DNA from 3 places in the Butyrivibrio sp. AE3006 genome. Region 3 is predicted to be linked to each of the others. Evidence: predicted binding sites of a transcription regulator. Region 3 holds the regulator's gene; each other region holds the start of a gene.
The links. Region 3 encodes HrcA, which represses chaperone genes, less so after heat shock. Its sites were predicted from a motif close to TGTTAGCACTCNNNNNNNNNGAGTGCTAACA; they were not measured.
Positions count from the first base shown of each region.

Region 1: htpG (molecular chaperone HtpG) is a predicted target of HrcA. The motif match lies at 1,475-1,505, and genes of this name have one in related genera.
Region 2: G603_RS0115280 (Hsp20/alpha crystallin family protein) is a predicted target of HrcA. The motif match lies at 1,829-1,859, and genes of this name have one in related genera.

Region 1 is NZ_AUJJ01000001.1:189,921-193,206, reverse strand. Features, by position in the region: gene htpG (molecular chaperone HtpG) at 1-1,415, opposite strand, end outside; gene G603_RS0100760 (bifunctional diguanylate cyclase/phosphodiesterase) at 1,613-3,286, shown strand, end outside.
Region 2 is NZ_AUJJ01000034.1:17,520-20,805, forward strand. Features, by position in the region: gene G603_RS0115275 (ROK family transcriptional regulator) at 1-697, opposite strand, end outside; gene G603_RS0115280 (Hsp20/alpha crystallin family protein) at 1,178-1,624, opposite strand; gene G603_RS23330 (helix-turn-helix transcriptional regulator) at 1,907-2,167, opposite strand; gene G603_RS0115285 (hypothetical protein) at 2,372-3,286, opposite strand, start outside.
Region 3 is NZ_AUJJ01000009.1:39,191-42,476, forward strand. Features, by position in the region: gene G603_RS0105570 (pyridoxal phosphate-dependent aminotransferase) at 1-211, shown strand, start outside; gene G603_RS22280 (DUF6465 family protein) at 303-950, shown strand; gene hrcA (heat-inducible transcriptional repressor HrcA) at 1,143-2,174, shown strand; gene grpE (nucleotide exchange factor GrpE) at 2,207-2,869, shown strand; gene dnaK (molecular chaperone DnaK) at 2,939-3,286, shown strand, end outside.

The DNA.
Region 1 (3,286 bases), on a different contig from region 3:
CCATTTTCATCCTTAGCTTCTTCAGCTGCTGCAGCTTCCTCAGCATCCTTGTTGATCTGGAGTGCTTCGGGAAGTGTGAGATATTTTCCGTCAAGATTCTTGAAAAGAATATAGTCGTTCATCTTCTCACAGAACTTGTCATCCTTAAGGCAACCATACTTGATGAAAGGAGAAATGTCCTCCCAATATTTGTCATAGTTCTCTTTATCTGTCTTGCAAAGACCTGCAAGCTTCTCAGCTACCTTCTTTGAAATGTAGTCTGAAATCTTCTTAACAAAACCGTCGTTCTGAAGAGCACTTCTTGATACATTAAGAGGCAGATCAGGGCAATCGATCACACCCTTGAGGAGCATCAGATATTCAGGAATAACTTCCTTGATATTATCTGCAATAAATACCTGGTTGTTGTATAACTTGATCGTACCCTCAGCAGATTCAAACTCCATGTTGATCTTAGGGAAGTAAAGAATACCCTTTAAGTTGAAAGGATAATCCATGTTGAGGTGGATCCAGAAAAGGGGCTCCTTGTAGTCGCGGAATACCTTTCTGTAGAATTCCTTGTACTCATCATCTGTGCAATCCTTGGGAGTCTTAGCCCAAAGAGGATGTGTATCATTTACAAGCTGAGGACGTCTCTTGATCTTAAGCTTCTTCTCCTCTTCCTTCTCCTCGGAAGACTCGCCCTCTGCCTTAGCGTCATCTTTTTTCTCAGGCTCGATAACCTCGATTACAACGTCATCATCACGTTTCTCAGATTCCTTAATGGTCTCTGTGCCCTCTTCATTTTCTCTTGAGATATAGATCTCATAAGGCATGAATGAGCAGTATTTCTCAACTACTTCGCGAGCCTTGTACTCGTTGCAGAACTCAAGGCAGTCATCTGATAAGTGAAGAGTGATTGTAGTACCGATCTCTTTCTTATCTCCGTCATCCATCTCGAAATCAGAACCGCCATCACAGGTCCAGTGAACAGATGCAGCATCTGACTTGTATGAAAGAGTATCAATGTCTACATAATCAGATACCATAAAGGTTGAATAGAAACCAAGTCCGAAGTGACCGATGATCTGGTCAGCATTAGCCTTATCCTTGTACTTATTAAGGAAGTCAGTAGCACCGGAGAAAGCCACCTGATTGATGTACTCCTCAACCTCTTCTGCAGTCATACCGATACCGTTATCGATGATCTTAATGGTCTTATCCTTATCGTTAAGAACGATGTCAACACGGGGCTTGTAGCCCTCAGGGAGCTCGTACTCACCCATCATGTCCATCTTCTTGATTTTAGTGATCGCGTCACAAGCGTTTGAAATAACCTCACGATAGAATATGTCGTGGTCAGAATACAGCCACTTTTTGATAATAGGGAACATATTCTCTGAGTTAATTGAAAGATTACCTTTTTTTGCCATAATTATGTGCCTCCATTCCACAAATACGAGTTTAATTCCGCCAGACACAAAAGTCAATATAAAATTAGCACTCATAACAACAGAGTGCTAACAATTGGTTTTTTGTTCATTAATTTGATATAATATGTATGTAATTATATTCAACTTTGTTTGTAATTTAGTTCTTTCATATAGGTGACCGTATGCAAAAGAATTACATTTTGGAAAACAGGAACGAATATTTATTGAATAATTTTGACCGGGCAATAGAGAATGGTTGGATTGAAATATATATCCAGCCTATAGTTCGTTCGTCAAATGGAAAAGTATGTGAAGAAGAAGCCTTGGCACGGTGGGATGATCCGGTATTAGGCGTTCTTAATCCCAAAGATTTTATTCCTGTCCTGGAAGAGGCCGGTGCTGTAAATCGTCTGGATTTGTTCATTCTGGATAAGATTCTGGAAAAGATGCAAAGACAGATTGATAATAATGTTCCGATTGTATCAACATCAATCAATTTTTCCCAACTCGATTTTCAATCTGCAGATATTATAAACATAATAGATAAGAAGGTCTCGAAATCCGGTATTTCAAAAAATCTTATTGCTTTTGAAATCTCTGCAGGTTCTACTGCAATAGAATATCATAAAATAACAGAACACCTTTCAAAATTACAAAAATTGGGATATCGGATTGAGCTTGATGATTATGGTAAAGGTGACATTTCGCTTTTGCTTGCTCAGAAGCTTCATTTTGATACTCTGAAATTCAATATGGATATTGTAAGGCAGATTCCGGATAATGATAACGCCGTTAAAGCACTGTCAAGTCTTGTAAATATGGCCACTTCATATGGAATCGAAACTGTAGCAAAAGGCGTTGAAACCCAAAAGCAAGTGGATTTCTTAAAGGAAGTAGGCTGTTCCAAGCATCAGGGATACTTCTTCTGCAGACCGCAGGCTGTACAACAGTTATTTGATAATTTCAGTGCAAACAAACATTTTTTATGGCTCGAAAGTGCCACAGAATCATATTACTTCGATGCTATTGACAGAATAAATCTCCACCAGACAATCGGCGTAAAAGATATACACGGTCAAACCAGTAAAACCGAAATTATTCCTGCAGCAGTCATGGAATATTATAATGATCAGATAACTATTTTGCGCTGTAATACCACAATGAAAGCGTTTGTATATGATAATTTCCCTGATAATAAGGAGCTGCATACATTCAGTACCGTCACCGGTGATGGTGTACCCGGATCACTTACCTTTAATGCTATAAAAAATTGCATCAATAGTGATGACACGATAATTGTAGACGACAAATTGCCTTCAGGAATAACAGTTCATCTTATGCTCCAAAAAATCGCACATAACTCTGAGACAGGCAAAACCGCCTTTTGGCTTACAATTCTTTCATCAGAGGCATCAGAGAAAAAAATAGATTTTTTATCATTTAATCAAATCATCCGTTCTCTCTCGGAAGATTATATTACTATGTACTTCGTCGATTTAGAGACGAATAATTATGCCGAATATCGTTTTGACGATTCTAATAGCAATGTAACAATTGAAAAAAGAGGTGAGGATTTCTTCTTTGACGCCCAGAATGACACAGAGGGTAAAACCTACGAAGAAGACAGAGAAATGTTTAAAACTCTCTGCACAAAGGAAAATATATTGAAGAACATACATGATAATGGAATGTTCTCTATCACTTACAGAGCCAATGACAGCTACGGCATACGGTATGTTAATTTCAAGGCTGTGCCGGAAACGAATAACAGCAATCATCTGATCATAGGTATATATAACGTCGATCCTCGAATCAAACAACTGCAAGCATATGAGAAAATTAGAGAAGAACGGGCTATTTATTCTCGAATGGCT
Region 2 (3,286 bases), on a different contig from region 3:
TCTCATTCTCAACTATTCCGGAACCTACACCCTCTCCCATTAGGAAGTATGCAAGTGTATTCATGGGCTTTTTATGATTACCAAACCACCACTCTGCCATGGCTCCGGCGTTTGCATCCTGTTCTATGAAAAATGGCTTATCGAATTCATTCTCAAATTCCTTAAGGAAATTTACATCGTGCCACGACATCATGTGTGACACAACAGCTATGTGCCCTTCATTTTTAAGATAAGGCCCCGGAACCGCCATTCCTATTGCCACAACGTTCTCGTTTTTATCAAGATACTCACGGATCAGCTTCTTCATATCCTTAAGGACTATCTTCGGATCATCCGTAATGTCAAACTCGACTTCACTCTGTTTGTAGAACTTACCTGATATATCAAACAAACCAACTGTGTACATATATCTTGAAAACTTGACCCCAATCACACAGTTCTTCTCAGAATTAAGCTTAAGTCCGATCGCACGCCTGTTTCCGCTCCCCTTGATAATACCCGTCTCTAACACAATTCCACTCTCAATAAGAGATGCAACTATCTTGGTTATGGATGCCTGGGTGAGTCCCGTCATTTTCGCAAGCTCTGCCCTGGAACATATTTCGTTTTGTAATTCCTTTTGATGAATAATCTTCAATAACTGCGCTCTGTGAGCTTCATTCATATCGCTGTTATTGATTATCGGATTGTTATCCAATTCACTAACGCCCCCATTGATTTATTTCCGTTGTTAATGTATTAACTTAGTTAATATATTATGCACATTTATTGCTTGGGTCAATCAAAAATTGCTATTCATTGTATGTTTTGTATACTTGCACTAATCGAATATTAAAATTTTGTGAACTTATTACACAAAGAATTTTGGTTTTCATTCATTATGTTAACCAAATTACCGTGCAGATATTAATTCCAGACAGAACAGATATTAAGAATTTAAACTCAAAATCGAGTAGGCTCGATTTCGCACACGAACATTCCGCACTTAGTGCTCCATGTTCTTACGACCGGCAAATGAATTTGTATGCAAGCATCCATTCGCTTGCCGGTCTTGTGCAACAAAAAAGGTATGTACATTTTTAGTACATACCAAAATTAAAAAAATCCAGAACCGACTTCCTGAAACGAAAGTGGTTCTGGATTTAGGATTTTATCTATGAGAAGATGCCTTATCTTTTCATGCTATCTGAATATGCTTCTTTTCAGGAAGCTTAGGCTGTTCCTTTTTAGGAATCATCAGCGTGAGAACTCCGTGTTTGAAGGATGCCTTTACATCATCTTCTGTGACCTGCTCTCCAACATAGAAGCTACGCTGCATGGATCCTGAGTACCGCTCCTGCCTTATTAGTCTGCCCTTCTTATCACTCTTATCATTGTTCATGTCCTTCGAAGCGCTGATGGTAAGATATCCATCATTTAATTCAAGGCTTATATCCTCTTTGGCAAAACCAGGAAGGTCAATGCTTACTTCATACTGATTGTCCTCTTCCTTAACATCAGTCTTCATCAGCCTGTCGGCATGTCTTCCATAGAGCTTACGCTCCATGTTATTCAGTTCTCTGAAATCAGGGAAATTAAACAGATTGTCAAATAGATTTTCTTCATAAATACTTGGTGCTAACATAGTTTTTTCCTCCTTTGCATCAAAAACATTTATTTTTGAGCATTGGGACGGAGGGAGGGAGCCACCTCAGCAAAGCTGTTTCTCATGTGGCGACCGATATGCCGCCGACCATTGTGAGGGGGCGATTCCACTCTTTGGATCATTGGAATTCATAAGTCCTAACGGTCTTCTCTGTTCCTTTGTTCTATATATGGTATAACACCAAATTAGCACTCTGTCAAGCAGAGCGCTAATAATTTTTTAGTTGTTTAACCCCTCCAAAAACAAATATCATACTCCGTCTTATTCTTCTATGCAGTTGTGCTTTTTTCGATATTTCGAGGGCGACATATTATATATTTTCTCGAATAACCGTATAAAAGACTCCGGATTTTCATACCCTATGATACTGCTTATATCTGCTATGGTAGTATTTGTATTTACTAAAAGTGACTCAGCGTGTTGGAGCCTTATATTTCTCACAAAAGAAGAAAAACTCTCTCCTGTCTCTTCCTTGATAAGTCTGAAGCAATGCGCCAGCGAATAATTAAAATGCTCTGCCACTTCACTTAATGTGACTTTCTTATAATTATCGATTATAAAGCTCAATTGATGTAACCGGGCTAATAGAAAGTCAGAACAAAATAGAGATAACTGTGGCAAACGGATGGTTTAAGGGTATTCTCGGTTTCTATGGTCAGGGCTGTCATTATGGCAACATGACCGCACTCATTGCTCTGTTCATAAGAAAAGCTCTAAAGAATACAGTTAATTGCTCCTGCGATAGATTATGCTCAGTTCCGACCAGGGAAGCTTTATGTTCGGAAGCTCCAGCTTATTAACATCCTGAAGGTCGTATACAATTCCGTTGTCTTCCAGCTCCTTCAGAAATGCATTTACAAAGACAGGGCTCGAAAAAGTCTGTAGAAAGTCGAGGGTGAATCGTCCGTTTACAGCAGATATTTCAACTGTCAGACCATTTGCCGCAGAAGAAGTCCACACCCGGAAATCACGGATGTACTGCTCGGCTTCCTTGTAGTTTGCCTTACCCACATAGCTGACCGTCGCCGTAATAACTCTGTTCGCCAACGAATTGATATATCCCGCTGCCCCCTGTCGTTCCTGATCACTTTCTTTGGATAGGATCATACGCGTAATTCCTGCCTGCGAAGCCACTCCCATCAGCACATTCTCCTCCTGGCTCTGGACAAAAACCATCCCGCGGTATGCGGTACTCTGCCTCTCCAGGGACCAATCGCGCATTTTGTCCTTGTACTCCAGCATTATTCCACCAACCAGGCTCTGATGCGCCAGTGGCGTGTGAAGGGCGTTTCTCTGGTTCACACAAAGGGCGATGCGAACAGGATCTTTGGAATCAGGATACAGCTTTGCAATGGCTCGGCTTAGGAGCAGAGAAACCATTGTACCGGGACTGCCGTCATTGTCCAGATTGAATCTCATAAATTCGGATTCCGAGATGGAGATACTGTATACGGTGTGCCGGTGATCATACTCAAGGCCCGCAGAAGCGATGAGATTCAGAGCTTTGGGCATTTCATTGCGAGGAGGAATCGGAAGATCGGTCCTGTTTACCACAGGGTCTATCCACTCTTCTTCTGAGATCACATCTCCAACCAGACGAATGCCCTCGTCATTCAACTTGACCTGATACCGCTCAGAACA
Region 3 (3,286 bases):
ATACATTGGCGCTACTACAGAAGATGGGAAGGTCATTGAAAACGACAGCATGCTTTGCGAATATCTTCTTGAAAAAAGTCATGTGGCGATCATGCCGGGAAGTGCTTATTTTGCCCCTGGTTATGCGAGAATTTCATTTGCATCATCCATGGATGTGCTAAAAAAGGCGCTTGAAAGAATTAAATTGGGCTTAAATGCGCTTAAATGTTGACTTTTTGTCGTGATTGTACTAAACTCAAAAACGTAATATAAAATTTGCTAAAGCGCACAATTCTTTGTGCCCCAAGGAAAGAGAGGGAGATATGGCGGACGACAAGTTGAGAGAAGCAGCTTTAAAGCCGATTGCGACTATCAAAAAACCGGTAATTGCTGCAGAAAAGAAGGAAGAAGTTAAGCCTGCAGAGGCAGCAAAGACTGAGGAGAAGAAGGAAGCACCCAAGAAGGCAGCTACTAAGAAGACAGAGGCTAAGAAGCCTGCTGCAAAGAAAGCGCCTGCTAAGAAGACTGCGACAACCAAGACTGCTGCCGCAAAGAAGGAAGAGCCTAAGAAGACTGAGGAGAAGAAGCCCGCAGCTAAGAAGGCAGAGACTAAGGCTGCTGCAAAGCCTGCAGCTAAGAAAGCACCTGCAAAGAAGGCTGAGACCAAGGCTGCTGCAAAGCCTGCAGCTAAGAAGACACCTGCAAAGAAGGCAGCTGCTAAGCCCGCAGCAAAGAAAGCACCTGCTAAGAAGGCTGAGACAAAGAGTGCTGTTAAGTCTACAATCGTTCTTCAGTTTGCAGATAAGGAATTTACATACTCAACTCTTGCTGACAATGCAAAGAATGTTTATGTATACGATATGGGTGGAAAAGAGGCTGACATCAAGACTCTTGATATCTATGTAAAGCCTGAGGAGACAAAAGCTTACTTCGTAATTAACGGAAGCATTAACGGCGAGTTCAATCTTTAATCTTTCAGAATATAATGATCAGACAGTAAATCTCCGGTGAGAATCTCACCGGAGATTTTTTCGTCTTATTCAGTGAATTTCCTATTTTATCTTTTTATATTGACAGCTGAAATTTATAGTGGTAACTTAAATTACAGAAGATGTTAGCACTCAATTCGAATGAGTGCTAACACTTAGAAAAGGGGTGAGAGCATGCAATTAGATGAAAGAAAAAAGAAAATACTTCATGCAGTTGTACGCAATTACCTTGAGACAGGTGAGCCTGTAGGCAGCAGAACGATTTCCAAATACACGGACCTGAACCTGAGTTCAGCCACTATCAGAAATGAGATGGCAGATCTCGAGGAAATGGGACTTATAATACAGCCCCACACATCCGCAGGACGTATTCCTTCAGATCAGGGTTATCGCGTGTACGTAGATGAGATGCTTGCCGAGAAGGAAGAGAAGCTTGAGAACATGAAGGAGATGCTTCTTGATAAAGAAGAGAAGCTTGAGAAGCTCCTTAAGCAGGTGGCTAAGACACTGGCTGTTGATACCAACTATGCATCGATGATCTCAGCTCCCATGATCAAGAGGAATAAGCTGAAATTCGCACAGCTTTCCAAAGTTGACGAGGAACACCTTCTTACCACTATCGTAATAGAGGGAAATGTCATCAAGAATCGTATGGTGGACATAGAACAGGAGCTTTCAGAGGCTGATCTTTTGAAGCTGAACATCCTGCTTAACACCAGACTCGCAGGACTTTCCGTGGAGGATATCAATCTTGGTCTTATAGCTGCCATGAAGCAGGAGGCCGGAATCCACGGCGATATCATTGGTAAGATAATAGATGCAGCCGCAGAGGCCATCACAGAGGATGAAGACCTTCAGATTTATACAAGCGGCGCCAACAATATTTTCAGATATCCCGAGCTTGCTGATAAAGAGAGAGCAAGCGACCTCATTACTACATTCGAAGAGAAGAGCGATCTTACAAGTCTCGTAGAGAACACACTGCAGAGCAGTACAGAAGAGACAGGCATTCAGGTTTACATTGGTAATGAGTCACCAGTTCAGTCCATGAAGGACTGCAGCGTAGTTACAGCTACCTACGATTTAGGTGAGGGAATGCGAGGAACCGTCGGAATCATCGGTCCCAAGCGAATGGATTATGACAAAGTTGTCGGAGCACTTAAGAATATGATGAGAGCTCTGGATGATTTATATAAGAAAGAATAGTACAGGTAACAAATTAAGAAGGAGTATCGGTTTTGAGTAAGGAAGTAAAAAAGGAAACAGCTGAAAAGACTTCTAAGACTGCGAAGGAGCTTCAGCAGGAAGTAGCTGAGAAGGCTAAACAGGTAGCTGATGCAGCTAACAAGGTTGCAGAGGCAGCTGAGGCCGAGAGCGCAGAGGCAGAAGCAGACAATACAGAAGAAGCAGCAGAAGGTGCTGAGGGCGAGAAGAAGAGCCTCTTTGGTAAGAAGGAGAAGAAGAACCCCTTCAAGGAGAAATTCGAAGAAATGCAGGATAAGTACATGCGCCAGCTTGCAGAGTTCGAGAATTTCCGTAAGAGAACAGATAAAGAGAAGGCGCAGATGTTTGACCAGGGAGCATCCAATGTACTTGAGAAGATACTTCCTGTTATAGATAACTTCGAAAGAGGACTTGCTGCAGTCCCTGAAGAAGAAAAGGGTTCCGCTTTTGCAGACGGAATGAACATGATATACAAGCAGCTCATGAAGCAGATCGAGGATCTTGGTGTAACACCTATCGAAGCTGTAGGAAAGGAATTTGATCCTAATTTCCACAACGCAGTAATGCAGGTTGACAGCGAAGATGTTGAGGAAGGATTCGTAGCACAGGAGCTTCAGAAGGGTTATATGTACCACGACACAGTGCTTAGACACAGCATGGTTGCCGTTGCTAAATAAATGTTGAAGGATTTTTAATCCGAATCAAAGAGTAAATTATTTTTTCTATTTTTCATGGAGGTAATTAAGATGAGTAAGATCATAGGTATCGATTTAGGAACAACTAACAGCTGCGTAGCTGTTATGGAAGGTGGTAAGCCCACCGTTATCGCAAACGCAGAGGGTGCAAGAACAACACCTTCAATCGTAGCTTTCACAAAGAATGGCGAGCGTCTCGTAGGTGAGCCCGCTAAGCGTCAGGCAGTTACAAATGCTGAGAACACAATCGCTTCTATCAAGAGAGATATGGGTACAGACAATGGCCGTACAATCGATGGTAAGAAGTATTCACCTCAGCAGATTTCAGCTATGATTCTTCAGAAGCTGAAGGCAGACGCAGAACAGTATCTCGGCGAAACAGTATCAGAAGCAGTAATC